Calidifontibacter indicus: one gene and its partner. The main gene of each other region encodes a partner of the protein of the gene in region 2 in a complex. Links are inferred from orthologs where the notes say so. Each region holds a gene or a part of one and is shown on either strand. Other genes may lie near its edges.

What was found.
Region 1: the proteins of uvrB (region 2) and pcrA are in contact, whole or in part, in a crystal structure (PDB 7EGT), measured with the Thermus thermophilus proteins. The link is inferred for Calidifontibacter indicus from one-to-one orthologs. Residues at the interface, in WP_096411307.1 of Thermus thermophilus: Glu23, Leu25, Arg26, Asp27, Gly28, Glu29, Arg30, Phe31, Arg55, Glu326, Asp327, Phe328, Glu379, Ser382, Gln383, His398, Gly400, Arg401; in WP_096412145.1 of Thermus thermophilus: His654, Arg656, Phe657, Gln666, Asp668, Glu669, Lys680, Arg681, Leu682, Ser683, Lys685, Tyr686, Ala687.

What each region holds. Positions count from the first base shown.
Region 1 is NZ_QTUA01000001.1:1,389,798-1,395,084, forward strand. Bases 1-3,063 are described here. They hold pcrA (DNA helicase PcrA), read left to right. Parts: upstream 1-345; coding sequence 346-2,781; downstream 2,782-3,063. Other genes in these bases: DFJ65_RS06655 (NAD(P)-dependent oxidoreductase), read right to left, coding at 1-223; DFJ65_RS06665 (M23 family metallopeptidase), read right to left, coding at 2,878-3,063. In the rest of the region: more of DFJ65_RS06665, read right to left, coding at 3,064-3,804; DFJ65_RS06670 (cobalamin B12-binding domain-containing protein), read left to right, coding at 3,949-4,422; sucC (ADP-forming succinate--CoA ligase subunit beta), read left to right, coding at 4,472-5,287. UniProt on the Escherichia coli protein: A helicase with DNA-dependent ATPase activity. Unwinds DNA duplexes with 3'-5' polarity. Translocates on single-stranded DNA with 3'-5' polarity. Initiates unwinding more efficiently from a nicked substrate than double-stranded DNA.
Region 2 is NZ_QTUA01000001.1:2,164,751-2,172,148, forward strand. What follows is about bases 2,759-5,706. They hold uvrB (excinuclease ABC subunit UvrB), read left to right. Parts: upstream 2,759-3,155; coding sequence 3,156-5,258; downstream 5,259-5,706. Other genes in these bases: DFJ65_RS10305 (cation:proton antiporter), read right to left, coding at 2,759-2,974; DFJ65_RS10315 (DUF3817 domain-containing protein), read left to right, coding at 5,312-5,662; DFJ65_RS10320 (EamA family transporter), read right to left, coding at 5,690-5,706. Outside these bases: coaE (dephospho-CoA kinase), read left to right, coding at 1-1,073; DFJ65_RS17810 (hypothetical protein), read right to left, coding at 1,173-1,616; more of DFJ65_RS10305, read right to left, coding at 1,622-2,758; more of DFJ65_RS10320, read right to left, coding at 5,707-6,568; DFJ65_RS10325 (C40 family peptidase), read right to left, coding at 6,565-7,284; DFJ65_RS10330 (MBL fold metallo-hydrolase), read right to left, coding at 7,292-7,398. UniProt on the Escherichia coli protein: The UvrABC repair system catalyzes the recognition and processing of DNA lesions. A damage recognition complex composed of 2 UvrA and 2 UvrB subunits scans DNA for abnormalities.

The sequences.
Region 1 (5,287 bases), 780 kb from region 2 along the record:
CACCGCCGGTGCGGTCGGACGGCACGGCAAGGACGAGTGCGTCGTAGGCGGTAGCGGCGCTGACCAGGGCGTCGGTGTCCTGGAGGTCGATCGTTGCGGACGGGAGGTCGCCGACGGTGCTGCCCGAGCGCGAGGCGATCGTGACGTCGTGGCCGCGGCGCGCGGCCTCCTTGGCGATGTCCGATCCGACCATGCCGGTGCCGCCGAGAACGAGGATCTTCATGAGCTCTCCTTTGTAGTTGACTCATCAACAACAACTCCGAACGGTCCGGAATATTCCGTCGGTCGGTGGTGCGAGGCGCGGGAGGGGCGTTGTCGGTGCCCCGACGTACCCTGGTGGGCGAGATGAGCAGCCTGTTCGACGACCTTCCCCTGCCCGGCCTGAGCCCTGAATCGGCGTCCCCGCACCGTGCGCCCAGCACGCCGTCCGCCTCCACCGAGGTCGACGAACACGGCGTCCCCACCTGGGCGAGCCTCGGCCACGACGCACCTGGCGGGGCCGCCGCGGGCGACGGGCCGCGCCGGCCGTCGATGCGCGACCCGGAGTCGTTGCTCGAAGGGCTCAACCCGCAGCAGAAGGAAGCCGTGCTGCACCAGGGGGCACCCCTGCTCATCGTGGCCGGCGCCGGCTCGGGCAAGACCCGCGTGCTGACCCACCGCATCGCCTATCTGATGGGTGCCCGCGGGGTGCAGCCCGGTCAGATCCTCGCGATCACCTTCACCAACAAGGCCGCCGCCGAGATGCGCGAGCGGGTCGAGGCACTCGTCGGGCCTCCCGCCCGGGCGATGTGGGTGTCGACCTTCCACTCGGCGTGCGTGCGCATCCTGCGCCGCGAGGCCACGAAGGTCGGGCTGAAGTCGACCTTCTCGATCTACGACGCCGCCGACAGTCAGCGGCTCATGGCGATGGTGATGCGCGACCTCGACCTCGACCCGAAGCGCTACCCGCCGCGATCGTTCAGCCACCAGGTGAGCAACCTCAAGAACGAACTCGTCGACGAGGAGACCTACGCCAGCAGGGTCGTCGAGGGCACCGACCAGGAGCGGATGCTCGCCGAGGCCTACACCGGATACCAGCGCCGTCTGCGCCAGGCCAACGCGCTCGACTTCGACGACCTCATCATGACGACCGTCAACATCCTGCAGGCGTTCCCGGACGTTGCGGAGTACTACCACCGCAGGTTCCGGCATGTGCTGGTCGACGAGTACCAGGACACCAACCACGCGCAGTACCAACTGGTGAAGGAACTCGTCGGCAGCGGCACCGACGACCCGGCCGTCGGGCAGGTGCCGCCGGCCGAACTGTGTGTGGTGGGTGACGCCGACCAGTCGATCTACGCCTTCCGCGGCGCCACGATCCGCAACATCATCGAGTTCGAGCAGGACTACCCGAACGCTCGCACCATCCTGCTCGAACAGAACTATCGCTCGACCCAGACGATCCTGCAGGCCGCGAACGCGGTGATCGAGCGCAACCCCGACCGGCGTCCGAAGAACCTCTGGACCGACTCCGGCGACGGCGCGCCGATCGTGGGCTATGTCGGCGACTCCGAACACGACGAGGCGGCGTTCGTCGCCCGCGCGATCGACCAACTTGGCGACGAGCACGGCGTCAAACCCGGCGACGTCGCGGTCTTCTACCGCACCAACGCGCAGTCGCGAGCACTGGAAGAGGTCTTCGTGCGCGTCGGTCTGCCCTACAAGGTGGTCGGCGGCACCCGGTTCTACGAGCGCAAGGAAGTGAAGGACGCGCTCGCCTACCTGCGCGTCGTCTCCAACCCGCTCGACACCGTGAACCTGCGGCGCATCCTCAACACCCCGAAGCGAGGCATCGGCGACCGCGCCGAGGCCTGCGTGTCGGCGCTCGCCGAGCGCGAGCGGATCCCGTTCGTCGCCGCGCTCGGGCAGGCGGCCGATGCTCCGGGCATCGCCACCCGCTCCGTCGCGGCCATCGAGGGGTTCACCTCGATGCTCGAGTCGTTCCGCGTCGCCCGTGAGGAGGAAGGCAGTGGAGTCGGTGGGCTGCTCGAGGTCATCCTCGACCGGTCGGGTTACCTCACCGAGTTGCGTGCCAGCCACGACCCGCAGGACGAGACCCGCATCGAGAACCTCGCTGAACTCGTCGCAGTGGCAAGGGAATTCGATGAGGCATACCCGGAGGGTTCGCTCGAGGACTTCCTCGAGCAGGTCTCGCTGGTCGCCGACGCTGACCAGATCCCCGACGGCGACGAGAACGACCGGGGCGTCGTCACGCTGATGACCTTGCACACGGCGAAGGGGCTGGAGTTCCCGGTCGTCTTCCTCACCGGTCTGGAGGACGGCACCTTCCCGCACGTGCGTGCGCTCGGGGATCCGAAGGAGTTGGAGGAGGAGCGCCGGCTGGCGTACGTCGGCATCACGCGCGCCCGCGAGCGGCTGCACATCTCCCGGGCCGAGGTGCGATCTGCCTGGGGCGCGCCGCAGTACAACCCGCCGTCACGATTCCTCGACGAGATCCCGAGTCACTTGATCGACTGGCAGCGGGTGACGACCACGAGCATGCGGCCGTCGTCGACTCCTGCGGTGGCGCGGCTGGCGGCGCGACCGGGAGTCAAGAGCCCGGGCAACCACCCGATTCCCTCGCTCGACGCGGGCGACCGGGTCACCAGCGACTCGTTCGGTCTCGGCACCGTCGTCCGGTTGGAAGGCACCGGCGACCGCACCATCGCGCACATCGACTTCGGTGGCGACTACGGCGTCAAGCGCCTCGCGCTGCGCTACGGAAAGGTCGAAAAGCTTTGAGCAACAAGGAAGCCCGCCGCACGTTGCGGCGGGCTTCCCTGTCGGGTTTGTCAATGCCGGTGGTGGCTCCTGGGCGACCACGCTGGAAGGCTCACGCTAAACAAGTCCGCGGGCAGCGAGCCAGGGGTAGGGGTTGACGCGCACGCCACCGAGGTGGATCTCGAGGTGCAGGTGCGGGCCGGTGGAGTTGCCGGTGTTGCCCGACCACGCGACGACCTCGCCGGCGCCGACCTGCTGGCCGGGGCTGGCGGCGAAGCCGCTGAGGTGGCAGTACCAGGAGCTCACACCGTTGCCGTAGTCGACGACGATGCGCATGCCACACCCGCCGTACCAGCCGGCGTCGGTGACGGTGCCGGCACGCATCGCCCGCAGGGGCGTGCCGACCGGGATGGACAGGTCGATGCCGCCGTGGTTGGTGGAGCCGATACCGCCGGGGGAGGAGCGGAAGCCGTAGCCGGAGGTGAAGTGACCGCCGCAGCCGGCGATCGGGCAGAGGTAGCCGCCACCGCCCTGGGTGCCGGTCTGGGCTGCCGGAGTGCGCGTCGACGCCGACATGCCGCCCTGGGTGGGCAGCGACTGGGTGCTGCTAGACGAGGTCGACGAGGCGTCGGTGGCCTCGACGTGGTCCTGGGCCGGGGTCGCGGTGTTGATCGCGGCCAGCACGGCCTTCTTCTTGGCGGCAGCACGCAACGTGTCGGCGCGCGAGATCGCGGCGGTGCGCGCCTTGGCGCGGGCGTCGACAGCCGCCTTCACCTTGGCGTCGACGGCGGCCGAAGCGCGGGTCTGCGACCGGGACGCCTGGGTGTCGGCCCTGGTGGCGGTGCCGGCGACAGCCCAGGCAGTCTTGGCGTCGGTCGTCTGCAGCAGCATCGACGCCGAGCCGAGCGTCGCGCCGTTCGCGGTGGAGACTGCCCCCACAGCCACCGCGCCGGCAACGACCGCGGTCGTCGGCAGGATCACCTTGCCCCGCTTGAGCAGCGAGGGTGACGGTGCATGCCGATGGCGGCCTTTGTATCGAGTCACAGGGGGAACCAACTTGTCTTTGTTCGGGGGGCAGAGCGCGACAAACCCTACCGTGACCTTCCCGTGACCTGCGACTCGATCGTGGGAACCTGTGAACAACACCACAGCCGCCAGTACTGAACGGGCCGGTCTACCCTTGGGACCATGAGTGATCCCGCTGGTGCACCCAACGCCGAGACGCCCGAGACCTCCGGGTCTGCCGCCCCCTTGCGCGTCGTTGTCGCCAAGCCGGGCCTCGACGGACACGACCGGGGTGCGAAGGTCATCGCCCGCGCGTTGCGCGATGCCGGTTTCGAGGTCATCTACACCGGGTTGCACCAGACCCCGGCGCAGATCGTCGAGGTCGCGATCCAGGAGGACGCCGACGCGATCGGCATGTCCGTGCTGTCCGGTGCGCACATGACGTTGTTCGCCGATGTCATGAAGCTTCTGGGGGAGAAGGACGCCGAGGACATCGTGGTGTTCGGTGGCGGAATCATCCCGGAGGAGGACATTCCGCAGTTGCTTCAGCTCGGCGTCGCCACGATTTTCACTCCCGGCACAAGGACCACCAGCGTCGTCGAGTGGGTGCACACCCATGTGGGGACCGGAGCCGAGGCGGTCACTGCGGAGGGCTAGGCTCCGAGGCGGACAATCCCTTTGACCACAAGAAGAGGATGGATTCCGCGTGGATCTTTTCGAGTACCAAGCGCGCGACATGTTCGAAGCGCACGGCGTTCCCGTTTTGGCCGGTAAGACCGCCACGACGCCCGCCGAAGCCAAGGCCGCCGCCGAGGAGATCGGCCCCAAGTCCGGCGGTGTGACCGTCGTCAAGGCGCAGGTCAAGACCGGTGGCCGCGGCAAGGCCGGCGGCGTCAAGGTCGCCAAGACCGCCGACGAGGCCGAGCAGTTCGCCGAGCAGATCCTCGGCATGGACATCAAGGGCCACACCGTCGGCACCGTCATGATCGCGCAGGGGGCGAAAATCGCCGAGGAGTACTACTTCTCGATCCTGCTCGACCGCGCCAACCGCAGCTACCTCGCCATGTGCTCCAAGGAGGGCGGCATGGAGATCGAGCAGCTCGCCGTGGAGCGCCCGGAGGCTCTGGCTCGCGTGGCCGTCGACCCGAACGTCGGCATCGACGAGGCCAAGGCCAAGGAGATAGTCGCCGAGGCCGGCTTCGACGACGAGACCGGCGCCAAGATCATCCCGGTTCTGCAGAAGCTGTGGGAGGTCTACCGCGACGAGGACGCGACGCTGGTCGAGGTCAACCCGCTGGTGAAGACCGAGGACGGCGACATCGTCGCGCTCGACGGCAAGGTCTCGCTCGACGAGAACGCCGCCTTCCGCCAGCCGGCCCACGAGGCGCTGGAGGACAAGGCCGCTGCCGACCCGCTCGAGGCCAAGGCCAAGGCGATGAACCTCAACTACGTCAAGCTCGACGGCAACGTCGGCATCATCGGCAACGGCGCGGGCCTGGTCATGTCGACCCTCGACGTCGTC
Region 2 (7,398 bases):
CGGAGTTCGGCGCCGAGGTGTTGCAGCCCGACGGGTCCCTCGACCGACCGGCGCTCGGTGCGGTCGTGTTCGCCGACCCCGAGCGTCGCCGCGCGCTCGAGGCGATCACCCACCCACTCATCGGGCAACGCACGCAGGAACTGTTCGCGCAGGCTCCCACCGATGCGGTCGTCGTGCACGACATGCCGCTGTTGGTCGAGCTCGGCCAGACCGACGGTTACCACCTGATGCTCATCGTCGACGTGCCCGAGGAGGTGCGGCTGACCCGGCTCGTCGAACAACGCGGCATGGCCGAGGCCGATGCCCGTGCCCGCATCGGCGCCCAGGCCACCGACGCCCAGCGCCGGGAGGCGGCCGACGTGCTGCTCGACAACAGCGGCACCCCGGAGCAGCTCACCGAATCGTTGACATCCTTGTGGCACAACCGGATTCGACCCTACGCAGACAACCTGGTGGCCGATCGGGCGGTGCGTCGGCCCGACGCCGTGACCATCACCGAACCCGACCCGACCTGGGCTGCGCAGGGGCGTCGCCTCTCCCGGCGCCTCGTCCACCAACTCGGCCGGGCCGGATTCGAGGTCGAGGTCGACCACATCGGGTCGACGTCGGTGCCCGGTCTGGCCGCGAAGGACGTCATCGACCTCCAGGTGCGGGTGTCCGACCTCGGCATCGCCGAGACTCCCACCTTCCGCGAGGCGTTGCGTGCCGCCGGGTTCGTCGATCTGCGCCCCAATCAAGACGAACCCAAGCCGTGGGCGCCCGACCCCGAGCAGTGGCGCAAGCTCTACGCCAACGGGGCCGACCCGGCCAGGGTCACGCACCTGCATGTCCGCACCGCGTCCGGGCCGGCCGCGCAGGTGGCCTTGCAGTTCCGTGACTGGCTGCGCGCCCACGACGCCGAGCGCGATGCCTATGCCGCGGTCAAACGCGAGATCGCGCGCGCGCACCCGGGTGGCAGCCCGGAGACCAAGCAGGACTACGTGCAGGCGAAGGAACCGTGGTTCGCACAGGCGCTGCCGCGTGCACGCGAGTGGGCCCGGGCCACCGGGTGGGCGAACCCTTCGACCCACTGATTCCCGCACCCGAAGTCGAAGCACGTCGAACTACCGGAAATCGCCTCTTCATGAGATATAGAGAACCTAAGTAAATGCCCGAGGAGAGGCAACGTTGAGTCACGGTTCAGATACCAGCGCAGGGACGTCGAGCATGTTCCGGCAACCCAGCGCGGTGTGCGGTGGGGCCTGGGCAATGCGCTCTTCATCGCCACCTCGCTGGCCGTGATCGTGGCCTCCGCGTCGGGCGGCCTCGCCAGCGCGATCATCCTCTACGAAACAGCCTTCGACGTCGGCATCGCGTTCGGCCCGCTGCTCGGCGGCATGCTCGGCAACATGAGCTGGCGGCCCGTTCTTCGGTGTTTCGGTGCTCATGGCGATCGCGCTGGTGGCCACCGTGCTGTTCGTTCCGGAACAGCCCAAGCCGGCCCGGCGCACCTCGGTGTTCGCACCGCTCAAGGCGCTCAAGCACCGCGGTCTGTTGACGATGAGCATCACCGCCCTGCTGTACAACTGGGCCTTCTTCATCGGCATCAACAACGTGCTCACCACCCAGGCGGTCATGGTGATCAGCCCGCGGCCAACTCGTCGCGGCGGCGGTCGAGCCAGCGCACCATGGGGGTGGCGACCACCCCGTGCACCAGCACCGACAACGCGACGGTGAACCCGCCGATCGACCAGAGTTCGGCCTCGTGCGGCAGGTTGCTGTGCGACGACGCGTACGCCAGGTAGTAGAGCGTGCCGATGCCGCGCACCCCGAGGAACGCGGTGGCGAACCGTTCGCGCGGGCCGAGCCGGCCGTCGCCCGCGACATCGACCGTGGTGCGATTCCAGAGGGCGAGCGAGCCGGTGAGCGGGCGCACCACGAAGATCAGCAGCACCGCGACCAGCGCGCCGCCCCAGGTGAGGTCGCGCAGCATGCCGTCGGTGAGTGCCGCGCCGAGCAGGAGCAGCACCAAAAGCGTCAGCAGGTGTTCGAGCCGTTCGATCACCCCGTGCATGTGGTCGTGGTAGGCGTGCGTCGGGTTGCCGGCGCGCATCTGCAGCGCACACACGAACACCGACAGGAACGCCCAGCCGTGCAGCAACTCGCCGAGGCCGTATGCGATCAGCGGCGCCACGACGACCAGCAGCGGGTCGCCCAGGTCGGCGAACCGCAGACCGCGCGGCGCACGGAACGCCAACCGTCCGAGCACGGTGCCCACGGCCCATCCGACGGCGACGCCGATCACGGTGCGCCCGACGAGATCCCAGGCGATCCAGGACGCGATGTCCGCGGCGGTGAGCGTGCCGGTGGCCACCATGCTCAGGCCGAGCACCACGAAGGGGAAGGCCGCACCGTCGTTGAGGCCGGCTTCGGACGTGAGCGCGAAACGCACCTCGTCGTCCTCGTCCAGCTCGTCCAGCTCGTCCAGCTCGTCGTCGTGTTGTTCGCCGTCGCCGTCGCCGTCGACCGTGGGGCCGCCGACCTGCACGTCGGACGCGAGCACCGGATCGGTGGGTGCCAGTGACCCGGCGAGCACGAGCGCGGCCGCAGGCACGAGCCCGGCCAGCCACCAGCCGAGCAGTGCAGTGGCCAGGATCGCCAGCGGCATCGCCACCAGGATCAGCCGCCAGGTGGAGTTCCAGCGGCGCCAGGCGGCGCGGGTGCGGTGCAACGGGCGGTCGAGCGCGATGCCGACACCGGTGAGCGCCACGATGATCGTCACCGTCGTGAGCTGCTCGGCGAGTGCAGGGTGCTGCAGCGGGTCGAGGCTGAACCCGTTCGGCATCGGCAACAGCCCGGCCAGCAGGCCGATCGAGAGCAGGACGATGGGTGCCGAGACCGCGCGGTTCTCAGTGAGCCGCGGCAGGAGCAATCCGACGAAGAGCGCGACGCCGATGATGAGGTAGGCCGCGGCGATGTAGGTGTTGGGACTCATCGGTGCCGACGGTGCCGATGATGGAGGCAGGGGGAGATGCGCACCCGCGTATCCTCCCAGCACCGGCTGCCGTTCGACATCCCAACCCGGGGTCGCTGCGGGCGGCCGCTCGCGTCGGCCAGGCGGACGGTCGCAGTGACGTCGTCGTGAGGTTGTCGGTGCGCGGTCGTACCGTTGACCCATGCGCCCGACTACTGACCTGCAACGCCGCGTCGCCCCGTTCGAGGTGGTCTCCGAATTCACCCCGAGCGGCGACCAGCCGACGGCCATCGCCGACCTCACCAAGCGGATCAAGGCGGGGGAGCAGGACATCGTGCTGCTGGGGGCGACCGGCACCGGCAAGTCGGCGACGACCGCCTGGCTGATCGAACAAGTGCAGCGACCGACCTTGGTGATGGCGCCGAACAAGACGCTCGCCGCCCAGTTGGCGGGGGAGTTCCGCGACCTGCTGCCCAACAACGCGGTCGAGTACTTCGTCTCCTACTACGACTACTACCAACCCGAGGCCTACATCCCGCAGACGGACACCTACATCGAAAAGGACTCCTCGATCAACGACGAGGTCGAGCGGCTGCGTCACTCGGCCACCAACTCGCTGTTGACCCGCCGCGACGTGATCGTGGTGGCCTCGGTGTCGTGCATCTACGGCCTGGGCACGCCCCAGGAGTACGTCGACCGGATGGTGCCGCTGAAGGTCGGGCAGCAACTCGACCGCGACGACCTGCTGCGCCGATTCGTGCAGATGCAGTACACCCGCAACGACCTCGCGTTCACCCGCGGCACCTTCCGGGTGCGCGGCGACACCGTCGAGATCATCCCGGTCTACGAAGAGCTTGCGATCCGCATCGAGTTCTTCGGCGACGAGATCGAGCGCATCTACACCCTGCACCCGCTGTCGGGTGAGGTGATGCGTGAGGAGGACGAGATGTACGTCTTCCCGGCCTCCCACTACGTCGCCGGTCCGCAGCGGATGGAGCGGGCGATCACCGGCATCGAGAAGGAGCTCGAACAGCGGTTGGCGCAGTTCGAGAAGCAGGGCAAGTTGCTCGAGGCGCAGCGCCTGCGGATGCGCACGACCTACGACATCGAGATGATGCGTCAGGTCGGCTCCTGCTCGGGCATCGAGAACTACTCCCGTCACATCGACGGGCGCAGCGCCGGCACCGCGCCGAACACCCTGCTCGACTACTTCCCCGAAGACTTCCTGCTGGTCATCGACGAGTCCCACCAGACGGTGCCGCAGATCGGCGCCATGTTCGAGGGCGACATGTCCCGCAAGCGGATGCTCGTCGACCACGGGTTCCGACTGCCCAGCGCGATGGACAACCGTCCGCTGAAGTGGGAGGAGTTCCTCGAGCGGATCGGTCAGACGGTCTACCTGTCGGCGACCCCGGGCGACTACGAGCTCGCGAAGTCCGACGGTGTGGTCGAGCAGGTCATCCGCCCGACCGGGCTGGTCGATCCCGAGATCGTGCTCAAGCCGACCAAGGGCCAGATCGACGACCTGCTGCACGAGATCCGCGAGCGCACGGCCAAGGACGAACGCGTGCTGGTCACGACGCTCACCAAGAAGATGGCCGAAGACCTCACCGACTACCTCCTGGAGAAGGACGTGCGGGTGCGCTACCTGCACTCCGAGGTCGACACGCTGCGCCGGGTCGAGCTGCTGCGGGAGCTTCGGCTGGGCGAGTTCGACGTGTTGGTCGGTATCAACCTGCTGCGGGAGGGTCTCGACCTCCCGGAGGTGTCGCTGGTCAGCATCCTCGACGCCGACAAGGAGGGCTTCCTGCGCTCGACCCGATCGCTGATCCAGACGATCGGACGTGCCGCCCGCAACGTGTCGGGGCAGGTGCACATGTACGCCGACAAGATCACCCCGTCGATGCAGGACGCCATCGACGAGACGGCGCGCAGACGCGAGAAGCAGTTGGCCTACAACAAGGAGAACGGCGTCGACCCGCAGCCGCTGCGCAAGAAGATCGCCGACATCACCGACATGCTCCAACGCGAGGACGCCGACACCGATGCCCTGCTCGGCAGCGGTCGCACCCAGTCGCGCGGCAAGGGACGCGGCCGCGGCACGGTCGTCGGTGACGCCGAGGTCGCCGGGGCGTCACGCACCCAGAACATGCCGGCTGCCGAACTCGCGCAACTCATCCAGGAGCTCACCGAACAGATGCACCAGGCGGCCGCCGACCTGCACTTCGAACTGGCGGCTCGATTGCGCGACGAGCTGTCCGACCTCAAGAAGGAACTGCGCCAGATGACGGCCGCCACCAGCTGACGAACTCCTACCCGCTGTAGCAGTGGGCGGACGCGGTTTCGTAGGGTCGGGGCGTGTCCGAGCCCTCCATCACCGCGCCCTCGTCCGTCCACCCGTCCGCCAAGGTGTTCAAGGTGGCGGCCGTGCTCGAAGCCCTGTCCTGGTTGGGTCTGCTCATCGGGATGTTCTTCAAATGGGTGCTCGACACCACCGAGAAGGGCGTGCAGATCATGGGTCCGATCCACGGCACGCTGTTCATGTTCTACGTCATCTCGACCCTCTGGGCGGCCGCGGCGCACAAGTGGACCGGCAAGCAGACCGTGCTCGGCCTCGTGTCGAGCATCCCGCCGCTGATGACCCTGTGGTTCGAGAAGCACGCCGAGCGCGCCGGCATCCTGTCGCACAGCGCCCGGCCCACCCGCTGAGTTCCGTCGAAACTCCCAGTCGAGGGCTCAGTCGGTGACGACCGGCTCCTTCGGTTGCTTCGACCCCATGATGATGGCGCTGGCCGCGACCACCAGGGCCATGCCGACCAACTGAACCGGCCCCAAAGTCTGGTCGAGCACGATCAGACCCGCCAACGCGGCGACCGCCGGCTCGAGGCTGAGCAACACCCCGAACACCGACGCGCTGATCCGGCGCAGCGCGACGAGTTCGAGGCTGTACGCGATCAGTGACGACAGCATCGCCACCCCGAAACCCTTGGCGAGGATCTCGGGCTCGAGCAGTTTGCTGCCGGCGGTGAACGCGCCGACCGGCACCAGCAAGGCAGCACCCAACAGCAACGCGATCGCCAGTCCGTCGAGTTGTTCGAACCGTCGCGCGGTGTGGCCGCCGGTCACGATGTAGGCCGCCCAGAAGACTCCGGCGAGCAAGGCGAAGAACATGCCGGTGTGGTCGAGGTCGGCCCAGGGCGTCGACAAGGCCTCGGAGATCAGCAGCACACCGACCGCCGCCGCCAGCACCGCGACGAAATCACGCAGCCGCCGCGACAACACCGCGGACAAGGTCAGCGGGCCGATGAACTCGATCGTCACCGCGACACCGATGGGCAGCCGGGTCAAGCTCTCGTAGAAGCTGAGGTTCATCGCCGCCAACGAGCCGGCGTAGAGGATCACCGTGCCCCAGTCGGCCCGCGTGCGACCACGCAGGCGCGGACGCACGACGGCAGCAATCACGATCGCCGAGATCGTCAGTCGGAGTGCGACCGAACCCGCCGCGCCGACGGCCGGCACGAGGGTGGCGGCGAGCGCACCACCGAATTGCACCGAGACGACGGCCGCGAGCACGAGTGCCGGAGCGGGAATCCGCTCGAGCGAGCCTGCGGTCAAGAGGTGAAGCGTCCCGCCCCGACGAGGGTGCGTCGACGGCTTTCCCCGAGAGGTTCCTCCACTACCTGCGCGCCCGACTCCGGGGCGTGCAGCATGGTCCCCGGGGAGATCACGATGCCGACGTGGTGCACCGTCTCGCCCGGGTGCGCGAAGAAGTACAGGTCACCGAACCGCTCCTCACCGGCTGCAATGCTGCGCGCGGCGGTGTGCTGATCGTGGGCGTCCCGCGGCAGCACGACACCCAGTTCACGCGCGGCATGGTGCACCAGCCCGGAGCAGTCCAGCCCTTCCTCGGTGAGGCCGCCCCACAGGTACGGCAACCCGAGGTGCCGGCGGGCACGGTCGACGAACTCCGCGGCGTCCAAGGACCCGTCGCCGACAGTGACGGCGTGTTCGGGGCGGGTCGACGCGAGGTGCGCGCTGCGCACCCAGCCCCGGTAGCCGGCGTAGCCGCCCTCGGCGGACGCGGCCGGCTGCAGCGGGCAGCTGACCCGCGACCAACCCTCGACCGACTCCTGCACCACCACCGGTTCACAGCAGCTCAACTCGGAGTCGAGACGGTCGTACAGCCCGAGCCGTCCGTCCTGCTCGCGGTCGGTCGCGGCGTCCATCCCCCGCAACCACTCGCCGTGGTCAGGTCGATCACGCAGGAAGGCTTCGTCGACGCTGCGGGTGCGGTCGGGCGCGCGCCACAAGCCGGTGACGGGCACCGACACCCATGCCTCACCAACCACGGGCGTGCCACTCCGGCAGGGCCGGACGCTCGGTGCCGATGGTGGTGTCGTCGCCGTGACCGGGGTAGACCCAGGTCGAATCGTCGAAGCGGCCGA